DNA from 2 places in the Streptomyces sp. NBC_00386 genome. Region 2 is predicted to be linked to the other one. Evidence: predicted binding sites of a transcription regulator. Region 2 holds the regulator's gene; the other holds the start of a gene.
What was found. Region 2 encodes HspR, which represses chaperone genes until heat shock. Its sites were predicted from a motif close to TTGAGNNNNNNNNNCTCAA; they were not measured.
Positions count from the first base shown of each region.

Region 1 (7,570 bases), 1.3 Mb from region 2:
CGCGCTCGACGGGGTGACGCCGCCCCGGGGTGGCGACGGCTGTCTGCATTCGGTCCCCTGGTTCTCCGCGCGGCTCGGCGGCGCGCTGACCGAACTGTCCGTTTCGCAGGGGGATTTACCCCTGCGGGAGGTCCTGGCGCGGGCGATTCGCCGCGTCGCCGACGCACACGCCGACACCTGTGACCTTTCTCACCCGCGTACGCCCCAGGCAACCGTGGTCCTCGCGCGGTGGTCCGTGTCGCGGGTCGAGTACCTGATCCTCTCGGACTCGGCCCTGCTGGTGGAATCCCCCTCCGGCGAGGTCACCGCCCTGCTGGACGACCGCCTCTCGCGGCTCCCGCGCACGGCCCTCGCCTCGGACGCCGTCGCCGACTCCACCGTCCGCAACAAGGAGGGCGGCTTCTTCACGGCCGCCGCGGACCCCTCGGTCGCCTCGCGCGCGGTGACGGGCACCCTCCCCCGGTCCTCGGTCCGCGCCCTGACCGCTCTCACGGACGGCGCCACCCGGTGGGTGGAGAGGTTCCACGCGGGCGACTGGGCCGAACTGTTCGCCCTCGTGCGCGAAGAGGGCTCGGCCTCGCTCGTCGAGCGCGTACGGCGCCTGGAACGCTCGGACGCGTCGGAGCGGCCGGGGTCCCGGCGGGGCAAGACGCACGACGACGCGACGGTGGTCTTCGTGGACCTGTGAGCGGGGCCGCGCGTCGAGCCGCGGGGGAACCGTGAACGGCGCTGCGCGTCGTGCTCTTCCCGGAACCGCGAGGGGAGCTGCGCGGGAACCGCGAACGGCGCCGCGCGGCGCGCCGTCCGGGAAACCGTGCGGGGAGCTGTCCGGAGGCGCGGGCGCCGGCCGGACGGAGCTACCTCTCCATGCCGCGGTTCAGCTGGTTCAGCAGGCGGGCGAGTTCCGCGACCTCGTTCTGGTCCCAGTGGGCGAGTTGGCGGACGTAGCGGGCCCTGCGGGCCTCGCGGACGCTGGAGACACGTCCGCGGCCCTCATCGGTGAGGTGGACGAGCCAGGCGCGGCCGTCGGCGGGGTCGGGTTCGCGCGCGACCAGGCCCAGCTCCTCCAGGGCGCGCAGCTGCCGGGACATCGTGGCCTTGCCGACGCCGATGTAGGCGGCGAGTTCCGTGGCGCGCTGGCGGCCGCACTCCTCCAGACGGACGAGGAGCCCGTACGCGGCGGACTCCAGGTCCGGATGGACCTCGCGGGCCATCTCCCCCTGGTTGGCGCGAGCGCGGCGCAGGAACACGGTCAACTCGCGTTCCAGGGAAAGGAACTCGCGCTCCACACCGCCGTGCGCCGCGGGCCGGTCCATACCATTTCCCGACACGCCGGATTCGACCGGACCTCCGCCGTCGTTTCCGCCCTCGTGCACGTCAGCACCCCTGACCCGGTTTCCCGATCCTGAAAGTTTCTGCCAGAACTCGCCGTTGCCGCAGCTCCGCCAGTATTTCGCAGGCGTAGACCAACGGCAGCCCCCGGCCCCTCTTCCCACGCCGTCTTCTACGTGCGTAGCTTCTTTATCAGACACCTTTACTGGCATGCGCACGCCACTCCCAGGTCAAGGACGACCTGATCCCCCCGGGGCACGCATGCCCGCGCTTTTCCCCCCACCGAGCTCCCCCGAGCTCCCCCCGGGCTCCGGAGCTCCATCGCCCTTCGGAGGCACGCACATGTCCGTGCACGGATCCGGAACGGCCCGCCGCCTGCGAGTGCTCGCGGCAGGAACCCTGCTCGCCGCCTTCTCCCTCCTCTCCACCCTCCCTTCCTCCGCCGCCGACACCCCCGCCCGGGGCTCCGCCCGGATGGGCATGGGGGTCATCGACCACGACGGTCAGGACGGCACGCCGTCCACCGGTGACGCCACCCAGACAGAAGGTGTGGACGTGGCCGGCTACCAGGGCAACGTCGCCTGGTCGACGCTGTGGAACAGCGGGGTCAGGTGGGCCTACACCAAGGCGAGCGAGGGGACGTACTACACGAACCCGTACTTCGCCCAGCAGTACAACGGCGCGTACAACATCGGCATGATCCGCGGGTCGTACCACTTCGCGACCCCGGACACCACGACCGGCGCCACCCAGGCCAACTACTTCGTCGACCACGGCGGCGGCTGGTCGGGCGACGGCAAGACGCTGCCCGGCACCCTCGACATCGAGTGGAACCCGTACGGGGCCGCCTGCTACGGCAAGACGCAGAGCGCGATGGTCAGCTGGATCAGCAGCTTCCTCACCCAGTACAGGGCCAGGACGGGCCGTGACGCGGTGATCTACACGGCCGCGAGCTGGTGGACCCAGTGCACCGGCAACTACAGCGGCTTCGCGTCCGCCCATCCCCTGTGGATAGCGCGGTACGCCTCCGATCCGGGGACGCTCCCGGCGGGCTGGGACTACTACACGATGTGGCAGTACACGTCGTCAGGACCGACGGTCGGGGACCACGACAAGTTCAACGGTGCGCTCGACCGGGTGCAGGCACTGGCCAACGGCTGACACACACCTGGCGTACGGCGGGACAGCAGGACGGCCGACGTACGGCGAAGGCGCCCGACGCGCGGCACGGCGAAGGCCCGGGCCTCCCTCACGGGACCCGGGCCTTCCCTTCCGGCAACCTCCGTCACGCGGCTACCGAAACCTCCGGCACCGCGCCGTTCGTCGCCGGCGCCAGTGCCAGCTCCAGGACCTGGCGGACGTCCGTGACGGTGTGGACGTCGAGCTTCTCCAGGACCTCGGCCGGGACGTCGTCCAGATCGGCCTCGTTGCGCTTGGGGATGATCACGGTCGTGACACCCGCCCGGTGCGCGGCGAGCAGCTTCTGCTTCACCCCGCCGATCGGCAGGACACGGCCGGTCAGCGAGACCTCACCGGTCATGGCCACATCGGTGCGGACCAGCCGGCCCGACAGCAGCGACGCCAGGGCGGTCGTCATCGTGACGCCCGCGCTCGGGCCGTCCTTGGGGACCGCGCCCGCCGGGAAGTGGATGTGCGCGCCCCGGTCCTTCAGGTCGCCGACGGGGAGTTCGAGCTCCGCGCCGTGCGAGCGCAGGAAGGAGAGCGCGATCTGCGCCGACTCCTTCATCACGTCCCCGAGCTGGCCGGTGAGGGTCAGACCGGCCGCGCCCGTCTCCGGGTCGGCCAGCGACGCCTCCACATAGAGGACGTCACCGCCCGCGCCGGTGACCGCGAGACCCGTGGCGACGCCGGGCACCGCCGTACGGCGCTCGGCCGGGTCCTGCCCCGACTCGGGCACGTGGTGCGGACGCCCGATGAGCTCGCGCAGGTCGGTGTCCTTCACCGTGAACGGCAGCTTCCGGCGGCCCAGTTCGTGCTGGGCCGCGACCTTGCGCAGCAGCCGCGCGATGCCCCGCTCCAGGTTCCGCACGCCCGCTTCCCGGGTGTACTCCCCCGCGAGCTTGCGCAGCGCGCTCTCGTCGAGGACGACCTCGTCCTTCTCCAGGCCCGCCCGCTCCAGCTGGCGCGGCAGCAGGTGGTCCCGGGCGATGACGACCTTCTCGTCCTCGGTGTAGCCGTCGAGGCGGACCAGCTCCATACGGTCGAGCAGGGCCTCCGGGATGGCTTCCAGAACGTTGGCCGTGGCGAGGAACACGACGTCGGAGAGGTCGAGTTCGACCTCAAGGTAGTGGTCGCGGAAGGTGTGGTTCTGCGCCGGGTCGAGGACTTCCAGCAGCGCCGCCGCCGGGTCGCCCCGGAAGTCGGAGCCGACCTTGTCGATCTCGTCGAGCAGGACCACCGGGTTCATCGACCCGGCCTCCTTGATGGCGCGCACGATCCGGCCGGGCAGCGCGCCGACGTACGTACGGCGGTGTCCGCGGATCTCGGCCTCGTCCCGGACGCCGCCGAGGGCGACGCGGACGAACTTGCGGCCCATGGCGTGCGCGACGGACTCGCCGAGCGAGGTCTTGCCGACGCCGGGCGGGCCGACGAGCGCGAGCACGGCGCCGCCGCGCCGGCCGCCGACGACTCCGAGACCGCGCTCGGAGCGCCGCTTGCGCACGGCGAGGTACTCGGTGATGCGCTCCTTCACGTCGTCCAGACCGGCGTGCTCGGCGTCGAGCACGGCCTGGGCGCCCCGGATGTCGTACGCGTCCTCGGTCCGTTCGTTCCACGGCAGCTCCAGGACGGTGTCGAGCCAGGTCCGGATCCAGCTTCCCTCGGGCGACTGGTCACTGGACCGCTCCAGCTTCTCGACCTCCTTGAGGGCGGCCTCGCGGACGCTCTCGGGAAGGTCGGCGGCCTCGACCCGGGCACGGTAGTCGTCGGACTCGTCCTCGCCGTCCTCTCCCTTGAGGTCGCGCAGCTCCTTGCGTACGGCTTCCAGCTGACGCCGCAGCAGGAACTCGCGCTGCTGCTTGTCGACGCCCTCCTGGACGTCCTTGGCGATGGACTCGGCGACATCCTGCTCGGCGAGGTGCTCGCGGAGCTGTTCGGTGGCGAGCTTGAGCCGGGCCACCGGGTCGGCGGTCTCCAGCAGCTCGACCTTCTGTTCCACGGAAAGGAAAGGTGAGTAACCGGAATTGTCGGCAAGGGCGGAAACGTCGTCGATCTGCTGCACCCGGTCCACGACCTGCCAGGCGGCGCGCTTGCGCAGCCAGCTCGTGGCCAGGGCCTTGTATTCCTTCACCAGGTCGGTGACCCGGCCGGGCAGCGGGTCGGGCACGGTCTCCTCGACCCGGGTGCCCTCGACCCACAGTGCCGCGCCGGGACCCGTGGTCCCCGCGCCCACCCTCACGCGCCCACGCCCTCGGATCAGCGCGCCCGGGTCACCGTCGGCCAGCCGGCCGACCTGCTCGACCGTGCCGAGCACACCGGTGCTCGCGTAGGTCCCGTCGATACGCGGCACCAGGAGTACCTGAGGCTTTCCCGGCGTTGAACGGGCGGCGGCCTGAGCGGCCTCCACCGCGGCCCGCACATCGGGGTCGTTCAGATCCAGCGGAACCACCATTCCGGGCAGCACTACCTCGTCGTCGAGCGGCAGCACGGGCAGAGTGAGTGATGCGGACGTCGAAGCCATGATCTCCCCTTCGGCAGTCAAGTTGAGCTATGTCGACTCAATGCACGGGGACTCCGCAATGTTCCCCGGAGGCCGTTCGCTCTGAGCGATCGCTTGTGAACCCGGTGCGGGCGTCCCGGTCTCGTGCGCTTCGGGGCCTCGCGGGCCGTCTTCGGGATGCGAGGTGGCCACCGGCCTCGGATGGTTGGAGTCATGAACCATCACCTCGCCCAGAACAAGCTCGAGATCGACACCCGGCTCGTCACGGCCGGTGCCGTGCTCACCGCGGCCGGTGCCCTGGTGGCGTGCACCGGCATGGTCATCGCGGCCGCCGCCGTGTTCGCCGCGGGCCGACGCATGCTCCGCGCCATGGATGTGCCTCCGTCGCAGGTGGCGGCCATGAAGTGGCGGCAGGCCAAGGAGGCCTCCCTGGCGGGCGTGCAGGCCTGGCAGTCCGCGTCCGACGCCCAGAACGGGGCACCCCGCCGTTAAACAGACGCCCGGCCGTCCCTCTTATGGCTCAACGGGTCGCTTCTTGTCCGTCGGGGGGAAGACGAAGGGGCCCGTGAGCCGCTCGGGGTATGGCCGGTGGACGGCCGTTCGGGGAGCGGCCGGTGGACGCGAAAGCCCGGCCGGTGAGGGCGGAGGCTCGGCCGGCCGAGGGCGAAGCCCGGGCCGGTGAGGGCGGAAGCTCGGGCCGGTGAGGGCGGAGGCCCAGCCAGCGAGGGCGAAAGCCCGGGCCGGTGAGGCTGGAGGCCCAACCGGTGAGGCTGGAAGCCCAACCGGTGAGGCTGGAGGCCCGGGGCGGCGGTCGCCGAGGGCCGGTCCGAGCCGCGCCCGAGGCCTCCGGCTCGTCGCCGCGTCAACCTCGCGGCGCCCGCCGTCACCCCGTCACGCCATCCCCCCGTCCCCCGGCGAATTCCCGCGACTCGCACAGGTGAAAATGCCAGGATGGCGGCCATGACCGCCTCGTACGAGACTCCCGAAGTCATCGACCGCCGTCAGAGCCCGTACGGCGAGGTCGTACTGCGGCGCCACGGAGCACTGCTCCAGATCATCGCCAACGGATGCTTCCTGATGGACACCTCCGACGGGCGTTCCGAGCGGCTGCTCATGGACGCGGCGTACGACGCGCTGGACGGGCGCCCGGAGCCGAGCGTGCTGATCGGCGGACTCGGCGTCGGGTTCTCGCTGGCGCACGCCGCGGCCGACCGCCGCTGGGGACGCATCACCGTTGTCGAGCGCGAACGGGCCATCATCGACTGGCACCGGGGCGGCCCGCTCACCGCGCTGTCCGCCGAGGCGCTCGCCGATCCGCGCGCCGACATCGTCGAGAGGGACCTCGTCGAATACGTCAATGAGATCTCCGACACGTTCGACGCCCTGTGCCTCGACATCGACAACGGACCCGGCTGGACGGTCACCGAAGGCAACGCGGGACTGTACGGTGCATCCGGACTGGCAAGCTGCGCAAGGGCGTTGAGGCCTGGCGGCGTCCTCGCCGTGTGGTCGGCGCAGCCCTCTCCGGAATTTGAAGTTACCTTGCGGAATGCCGGATTCCGCCGGGTCCGTACCGAAGTGATCCCCGTTGCCCGGGGCGTTCCCGACGTGGTGCATCTCGCGGTGAGGCCTGGATAGCCGAGGCGCACCCACTGCCCGTACCCTGCTTGCCTGACGCGGATCATTCAAGCGTCAAGCGCAGTCATGGGATCACCCCACGGATTCCGGAAAGCACACTTCAGGGGCGGGCGATGGAGCAGACACACACCTCCCAGAACGGCACGGCGGCGACCCCGGGCGCTCAGCGCCGGGTTTTGGTCGTCGAGGACGACCCCACGATCGTCGACGCCATCGCGGCCCGTCTGCGAGCCGAGGGATTCCTCGTGCAAACCGCGGGTGACGGCCCGGCCGCCGTCGACACCGCCGAGGCATGGCAGCCCGATCTGCTGATCCTCGACATCATGCTGCCCGGCTTCGACGGTCTGGAGGTCTGCCGGCGTGTGCAGGCCGCCCGCCCGGTGCCGGTGCTGATGCTCACCGCGCGCGACGACGAGACCGACATGCTGGTCGGACTCGGAGTCGGCGCCGACGACTACATGACCAAGCCGTTCTCGATGCGCGAGCTCGCGGCCCGGGTGCACGTCCTGCTCCGCAGGGTCGAGCGCGCGGTCGTCGCGGCCTCCACTCCGCGCAGCGGCATCCTGCGGCTCGGCGAGCTGGAGATCGACCACGCGCAGCGCCGGGTGCGGGTCCGCAGCGAGGACGTACACCTCACTCCGACCGAGTTCGACCTCCTGGTCTGTCTCGCGAACACCCCCCGTGCCGTACTCTCGCGCGAGCAGCTGCTGGCCGAGGTGTGGGACTGGGCGGACGCCTCCGGTACCCGGACCGTCGACAGCCACATCAAGGCGCTGCGCCGCAAGATCGGTGCCGAGCGGATCCGTACGGTGCACGGCGTCGGCTACGCGCTGGAGACCCCGACTCCCTGAGCCGGGACTCCGCAGGAGGGTCGGGACCCGGGTGACCGGGACCCGGGTGAGGGGCTGATGTGATGAGCGG
Region 1 is NZ_CP107950.1:3,343,549-3,351,118, forward strand. Features, by position in the region: gene OG780_RS14500 (protein phosphatase 2C domain-containing protein) at 1-688, shown strand, start outside; gene OG780_RS14505 (MarR family winged helix-turn-helix transcriptional regulator) at 858-1,376, opposite strand; gene OG780_RS14510 (lysozyme) at 1,675-2,493, shown strand; gene lon (endopeptidase La) at 2,618-5,032, opposite strand; gene OG780_RS14520 (hypothetical protein) at 5,225-5,503, shown strand; gene OG780_RS14525 (spermidine synthase) at 5,972-6,649, shown strand; gene OG780_RS14530 (response regulator transcription factor) at 6,763-7,500, shown strand; gene OG780_RS14535 (HAMP domain-containing sensor histidine kinase) at 7,563-7,570, shown strand, end outside.
Region 1: the regulator HspR is predicted to act here: its motif matches at 5,055-5,073, upstream of lon (endopeptidase La).

Region 2 (7,570 bases):
GCGCTGACTTCCTCGTACACGCCCCGCAGGAGCCGGGTCATGACCTCCTGGGGCGAGGTCGGCACCAGCCAGTCCATGTCGTCCGGATCGGGGTGCAGCAGCGCCAGTTCCAGCAGGCAGGGCACCGCCTCGGCGTCCTCGCGGGGCACCCGGCCCCGGCGCACGGCCCGGGAGTACACCCGGTCGCCCGCATCGCACAGCCGGTCAGCGCCGTGCGGATGCCTGTCCGTCCCGTGCCCGGCCATCTCCCACCCCTGGCTCCAGCTCCAACCCCTGGCGTGAGCCCCGCGTCAGGGCGTCCTCCGCAGCGCAACTATGCGCGGACGCGACCGGCATCGCAACAAGGCTGTGCGGCCGAGGAGTGTCCGTTCGCCCCTGCTCGTCCTCATAAATCCTGACCTCCGCCGCGCCCCTTGCAACAAGCTGAAGGGCCGCCCCCGGACCCCCCGGACACGCCCCGGAGCACACTCCGAGACGCTCCCCTCGAAGCCCCAACTCCGTTCACTTTCGGGGGACTTGCAGCGAGCTCACCCGCCCCGGCCGCAGCCGCCGACGGCACTCCGCCCCAGGAACCGGAGGCTGCGCGGGACCGGACACCGCGACGAAAGTCCACCGGACCCGCAGACCGCCTGAACGGCACCCACGGTGGGCGCGGGGCGGTGGGCGCGGGGCGGTGGGCGCGGGGCGGTGGGCGCGGGGCGGTGGGCGCGGGGCGGTGGGCGCGGGGCGATCATGCCGAAAGGGGGCGTGCGACCCCAGAGGGCGCCGTGGGGGCCGGGGCGCGCCGGGGCGGCGGTGCGGGGCTCCGGAACGGCGGGAGGCCGTACAGCGCGCCCCTGGGGGCTTTCCGGACCGGGGTGGTTACAGGAACGGCCCCGCTCGCGGGTGCGCGCCGTCGGCGCGCACCCGCGAGCGGGGCCGGAACCGTCCTCGCCGGCCGTCTCGGTGCCGAGACGACCGGGCGGAGCGTCCTACTTGATGCCGAGCGAGCTGCAGAGCGCCTTGTAGGGCGTCGTGCAGATCTTGTCGACGGCGTAGATGCCGTCCTGGACGACCGTGTTCTCGATGTTTTCCTTGGTGAGGGCCACCACGGGCACGAGCTGGGACGGGACGTCCTTGTTCGTGGGGCTGCTGACCTTGTCGCGGGTGAGCGCGTCGAACTCGATCGTCCGTCCCTGGACCCGGGCGACGGCCATCTCGGCGGCCGCGTTGGCCTCCTCCGGGTACGACTTGTACACGCTCATGTACTGGTCGCCCTTGATGATCCGCTGCACGGCGATGAGCTCGGAGTCCTGGCCGGTGACCGGCGGCACCTTGCTGACACCCGCGGACTTGAAGACGTCGATGACCGCGCCCGCGATGCCGTCGTTGGCGGCGTAGACACCGGCGATGTTGCTCAGACCCACGGCCTGGATGGACTTCTCCATGTTGGCCTTGGCGTTGACCGGGTTCCAGTCCTTGGTGTCGTACTCGCTGGCGACGATCACCTTGTCCTTGAGCTCGGACTCGGCGCCCTTCTTGAACTGCGCGGCGTTCGGGTCGGTCACCGAGCCGTTCATCATGATGATCTTCTTCGAGGCGGTGTTGGAGCCCAGCGCGGCGACCAGGGCCTTGCCCTGGGTCTCGCCGACCAGCTCGTTGTCGAAGGAGATGTACGCGTCGATCGGACCCTGCGCCAGGCGGTCGTAGGCGATGACCGGGATCCCGGCCTCCTTGGCCTTGCGCACGCCCTTCGCGATCGACACCGAGTCCACGGCGTCCACGAGGATGACGTCGACCTTGTCGTCGATCATCTGCTGCATCTGACGGAGCTGCTTGGCGGCGTCCTGCTCCGCGTTCAGGTAGAGGACGTCACCCTTCTTCTCGGTGAGCTTCTGAACCTGCTCCCGGATGATCGGGTAGTCGAACTTCTCGTAACGGGTGTTCTCCTTCTCCGGAAGGAGCAGACCGACCGTGATGTCGTCGCCCTTCGTGGCGCTGGCCGTGCTGCCACTCCCACCGAAGTCGACCACGCCGCATCCGGCGAGGGTGAGGGCCGTGGCGGATGACGCCACGGCTATGACGGTACGGCGGAGGCCGGTGTTACGAGTCTTCACATCAGGTGCCTTCCGGGCGAGGTTGCAGCATTGCGACCCAGGTGGCTGAAAGCCAACGCGGCGATCACCTCAGCGTCAAGGAGTAACCACTTAACGAGATGGCAACGGCGTTTCGTGTTCCACAAGTGAACGCGACGGGAAAAGACTACGCCCATCCATCGACCGATCCCCTCAGCTTCACCTTCTGTCATTCACAAGGACATCCGACGTCCGTTCACAGGAGTCGCGATCGCCGACGGTTTTTAACCGCCGTTGACGATCGGTCAGACCCGAAGGAACACATGGACAAGGGCACTCCCACGCGAGGCGCCCCCACCTCGGCCCCCGCGCCCGCCCCCGCGAGCGGACCACTCGGCGCGGCCGGCACGGCCGCCCCCATAGTGACCAAGCGCACACCACCGCTTCATTGACGGCATTTCAACACGAACAGCCCTTATCGCCGCCCGCTCACGCCTGACGAAAAGGGCAGCCCGAACTCCCACTATCGGGCTTACGGGGACGACATGCGCAAAACGGACCTCGGGGAGAATGTTTCAGCCACTCGGTCAAAAACGGTCAACCTCGCCGTTCCGGCCGGAAAGCGCGGGCGCGCGAAAGGGCCCGGAGGTCGATGACCTCCGGGCCCTTCGGGTTCGTCCGGTACCGCCCGGGCGACCGGGTTCTAGTCGGCCGCCCGCTTGGGGCGCCACACCACCAGCGCGCTGGTCTGCTGGACCTCCTGGTACGGGACCAGGTCACGCCGGTAGGAGGCGTGCACGGCGGCCTCGCGCTGCTGCATGGCGGCCGCGGCGCCGTCGAGGGCCGACTCCAGCTCCGCGACACGGGACTGGAGCGCGACCACCTGGTTCTCCAGCTCGATGATGCGTTTGATGCCGGCGAGGTTGATGCCCTCGTCCTGCGACAACTGCTGGACGGTGCGCAGCAGCTCGATGTCGCGGGCCGAGTAACGGCGGCCCCGGCCGGCCGTGCGGTCGGGGGAGACCAGACCGAGCCGGTCGTACTGACGCAGGGTCTGCGGGTGCAGTCCGGAGAGCTGGGCCGCCACCGAGATGACGTAGACCGGGGTCTCCTCGGTCAGTTCATAGGGGTTGCGTCGACGACCGGTCGTGTCCATGGCTCCGTCATGCTCCCTTCGCGGCCTGGAACAGCTCCGCCCGCGGATCCTCACCCGCGGTCGCCTCGCGATACGCCTCCAGAGCGTCACGAGCCTTGCCGGACAGGTCCTGGGGGACCACCACTTCGACGGTGACGAGGAGGTCGCCCCGCGTGCCGTCCTTGCGGACCGCGCCCCTGCCCCGGGCGCGCATGGTCCGTCCGTTGGGCGTGCCCGGCGGCAGCTTCAGGGTCACCGGGGGGCCGCCCAGCGTCGGAACCTTCACCTCGCCACCCAGTGCCGCCTCCGCGAAGGTGACGGGCACGGTGACGGTGAGGTTGTCGTCCTTGCGGCCGAAGACCGGGTGGGCGTCCACGTGGACGGTGACGTACAGGTCACCGGCCGGGCCGCCCCGCTCGCCCGGCGCGCCCTTGCCCCGCAGCCGGATCCGCTGGTTGTCGCTGACCCCCGCGGGGATGCGGACCTGCATCGTGCGGGACGACTTGGCCCGCCCGCTGCCCGCGCACTCCATGCAGGGGTGCTCCGCGATCAGGCCGCGGCCCTTGCAGTCCGGGCAGGGGTCCGTGAGCGAGAACCCGCCGCCCGAGCCCCGCGCCACCTGGCCGGTGCCGACACAGGTCGGGCACACGCGCGGTGTGCCGTTCTTGTCGCCGGTTCCCGAACAGGCCTTGCAGGGCGCCTGCGAGGTCATGCGCAGCGGAACGGTCGCGCCGTCCACCGCCTCCGTGAAGGAGAGTGTGACCTCGGTGTCGATGTCCTGGCCGCGCCTGGGCTGTGTACGCGTGCCCGTGGCGGGACCGCCGCGGTTGAACAGGCCCCCGAAGACGTCACCTATGCCGCCGCCGAAGCCGCCAGCTCCTCCCGCTCCCTGGCCCTGGGCACCGCCTCCGAAGAGGTCGCCCAGGTCGAAGTTGAAGTTGCCGCCGCCCGCGCCGGGACCCGGCCGGAAGCCACCGCTGCCGAAGAGGGCGCGTGCCTCGTCGTACTCCTTGCGCTTCTTGGGATCGCCGAGCACGTCGTTCGCCTCGGAGATCTCCTTGAAGCGCTCCTCGGCCTTGGCGTTGCCCTTGTTGGCGTCCGGGTGGAACTCGCGGGCGAGCTTCCGGTACGCCTTCTTGATCTCGGCCTCGGTGGCGTCCTTGGGGACGCCGAGGACCTTGTAGAAGTCCTTCTCGATGAAGTCCTTGGTGCTCATCCCCGACGTCCCTCCTTCCTCGTCCGTTCAAGCTCAGCCCTCGTCCGGGCCACCGCTCTCCTTGTCCTCAGCCGACTCGGCCTGATCCTCGGCCTTGACCGGCTGCGCCCCGGGCTGCGGCTCGGCGACGGCCACCCGCGCGGGGCGGATGGTGCGTTCGCCGAAGCGATACCCCGGCTGCAGAATCGCCACGCACGTCGTCTCCGTGACGTCCGGCGCGTACGAGTGCATCAGTGCCTCGTGGATCGTCGGGTCGAAGGGCTCGCCCTCCTTGCCGAACTGCTGGAGCCCCATCTTCGCCGCGACGGTCTCGAGGGATTCGGCGACGGACTTGAATCCGCCGACGAGCTCCCCGTGGTCCCGCGCGCGGCCGATGTCGTCGAGTACGGGCAGGAGCTCGGTCAGGAGGCTCGCCACGGCGACCTCCCTGACCGCGATCCGGTCGCGCTCGACACGGCGGCGGTAGTTCTGGAACTCGGCCTGGAGCCGCTGGAGGTCCGCGGTGCGCTCGGTGAGCGCCATGCGGGCCTGGTCCAGCTGTGCCGTCAGGCCGGTCACCTGTGCTGCTGCGTCCCCGTCCGGGGCCGCCGCCCCCTCCGCAGAGGGGGTGGCGGACTGCGGCTCGGCGTCGTCAGAGGTGGCGCCGGAAGGGACGTCGGGCTGCTCTTCGAAGCCCGGGGTCTCCTCCGTCACGCGGCACCGTCCCGGCGGTCCTCGTCGACGATCTCGGCGTCGACGACGTCGTCGTCGGCCTTCGGGGCCTCGGCGCCGTGGGCGTCGCCGCCCGTGGCCTGGGAGGCCTGGGCGTCGGCGTACATGGCCTGGCCGAGCTTCTGCGAGACCGCGGCGACCTTCTCGGTGGCGGTGCGGATCTCGGCGGCGTCCTCGCCCTTGAGCGCGGCCTTCAGCTCCTCGACGGAGGCCTCGACCTCGGTCTTGATCTCGCCGGGGACCTTGTCCTCGTTGTCCTTGAGGAACTTCTCCGTCTGGTAGACGAGCTGCTCGCCCTGGTTGCGGGTCTCGGCGGCCTCGCGGCGGGCGTGGTCCTCGTCCGCGTACTTCTCGGCCTCCTGGCGCATCCGGTCGACCTCGTCCCTCGGCAGCGAGGAGCCGCCGGTGACGGTCATCTTCTGCTCCTTGCCCGTGCCGAGGTCCTTCGCGGTCACGTGCATGATGCCGTTGGCGTCGATGTCGAAGGCGACCTCGATCTGCGGGACACCGCGCGGGGCCGGCGGCAGACCGGTCAGCTCGAACATGCCGAGCTTCTTGTTGTACGCCGCGATCTCGCGCTCGCCCTGGTAGACCTGGATCTGGACGGACGGCTGGTTGTCCTCGGCCGTCGTGAAGATCTCGGAGCGCTTGGTCGGGATCGTGGTGTTGCGCTCGATGAGCTTGGTCATGATCCCTCCCTTGGTCTCGATACCGAGGGACAGCGGGGTCACGTCGAGGAGCAGGACGTCCTTGACCTCACCCTTGAGGACACCGGCCTGCAGGGCGGCGCCGATGGCGACGACCTCGTCCGGGTTCACGCCCTTGTTGGCCTCGTTGCCGCCGGTCAGCTCCTTGACGAGCTCGGCGACGGCGGGCATACGGGTGGAGCCGCCGACGAGAACGACGTGGTCGATCTCGGACAGCTGGATGCCGGCGTCCTTGATGACGTTGTGGAACGGCGTCTTGCAGCGCTCCAGGAGGTCGGCGGTCAGCTGCTGGAACTGGGCGCGCGTGAGCTTCTCGTCCAGGTGCAGCGGGCCCTCGGCGGAGGCCGTGATGTAGGGCAGGTTGATCGAGGTCTCGGTGGACGAGGACAACTCGATCTTGGCCTTCTCGGCGGCCTCGCGCAGACGCTGGAGCGCCATCTTGTCCTTGGCGAGGTCCACACCGTGACCGGAGCGGAACTGCTGCACCAGGTAGTCGACGACACGCTGGTCCCAGTCGTCACCACCGAGGTGGTTGTCACCGTTGGTGGCCTTCACCTCGACGACGCCGTCGCCGATCTCCAGGAGGGACACGTCGAAGGTGCCGCCACCGAGGTCGAAGACGAGGATCGTCTGGTCGTCCTTGTCGAGGCCGTACGCCAGGGCGGCGGCGGTCGGCTCGTTGACGATACGAAGGACGTTGAGACCGGCGATCTCACCGGCTTCCTTCGTCGCCTGACGCTCGGAGTCGTTGAAGTACGCGGGAACGGTGATGACCGCGTCGGCCACCTTCTCGCCCAGGTACGCCTCGGCGTCGCGCTTCAGCTTCTGCAGGATGAAGGCGCTCATCTGCTGCGGGTTGAAGCTCTTGCCGTCGAGCTCGATCTTCCAGTCCGTGCCCATGTGACGCTTCACCGAACGGATGGTCCGGTCCACGTTCGTGACCGCCTGGCGCTTGGCGACCTCGCCGACGAGCACCTCGCCGTTCTTCGCGAAGGCGACGACGGACGGCGTGGTCCTGGCGCCTTCGGCGTTGGTGATGACGGTGGGCTCGCCGCCTTCGAGAACGCTGACGACGGAGTTAGTCGTGCCCAGGTCGATGCCGACCGCACGTGCCATTTCGATTCCTCCAGCAATGACTTGAGTGGAACGGACTCAAGTGTGCACGACGTCCGCCTCTCGGTCAACAGACCTGAGTCGTGGGGGCTCAACTCTTATCCGCTCCTTACACGCATGGAGCCTCTGAGCTGCTGTTTTCTCGCAGAGTCAGTGCACCTTTACTGCACCCGGAGCCTCCGGACGGGGGCGCCCCGGACGCCCCAGCGACCTCGGGACGGGTCCCCCGGGGGCGGGAATCGCATGCGGATGGACACGGCGCGGGCGGACCCCGGGACGTACGGCCCCCACAACCGCGACAGCGGCCACCGCGCCCGCCACCCACCAGGCGGCCCCCGCCCCCAGCCACCCGAGGTCGATGCACACCCCCACGAGCGCAGCCGCGAACGCCGCAAGACCCGTCACGACCATGACCCCCTGACGGGTGAGTCCCGCCCGCCGCAGCCGGTGCACCAGATGGTCCGGCGCCGGGCGCAGCAGCGGCCACCCCGCCCGCCGCCGCGACACCAGGACGAGGACGGCGTCCGCGCTGGCCACGGCCGTCAGCGCGAAGGCGGCGCCGAGGCCGGTCCCGGCGGGCCGCTCCGCGTGCACCAGCACGACCGCCGAGGCCAGCACGAAGCCGGTGAACAGC
Region 2 is NZ_CP107950.1:4,610,462-4,618,031, forward strand. Features, by position in the region: gene OG780_RS20270 (helix-turn-helix transcriptional regulator) at 1-245, opposite strand, end outside; gene OG780_RS20275 (sugar ABC transporter substrate-binding protein) at 972-2,054, opposite strand; gene OG780_RS20280 (heat shock protein transcriptional repressor HspR) at 2,758-3,210, opposite strand; gene dnaJ (molecular chaperone DnaJ) at 3,218-4,405, opposite strand; gene grpE (nucleotide exchange factor GrpE) at 4,439-5,098, opposite strand; gene dnaK (molecular chaperone DnaK) at 5,095-6,939, opposite strand; gene OG780_RS20300 (undecaprenyl/decaprenyl-phosphate alpha-N-acetylglucosaminyl 1-phosphate transferase) at 7,087-7,570, opposite strand, start outside.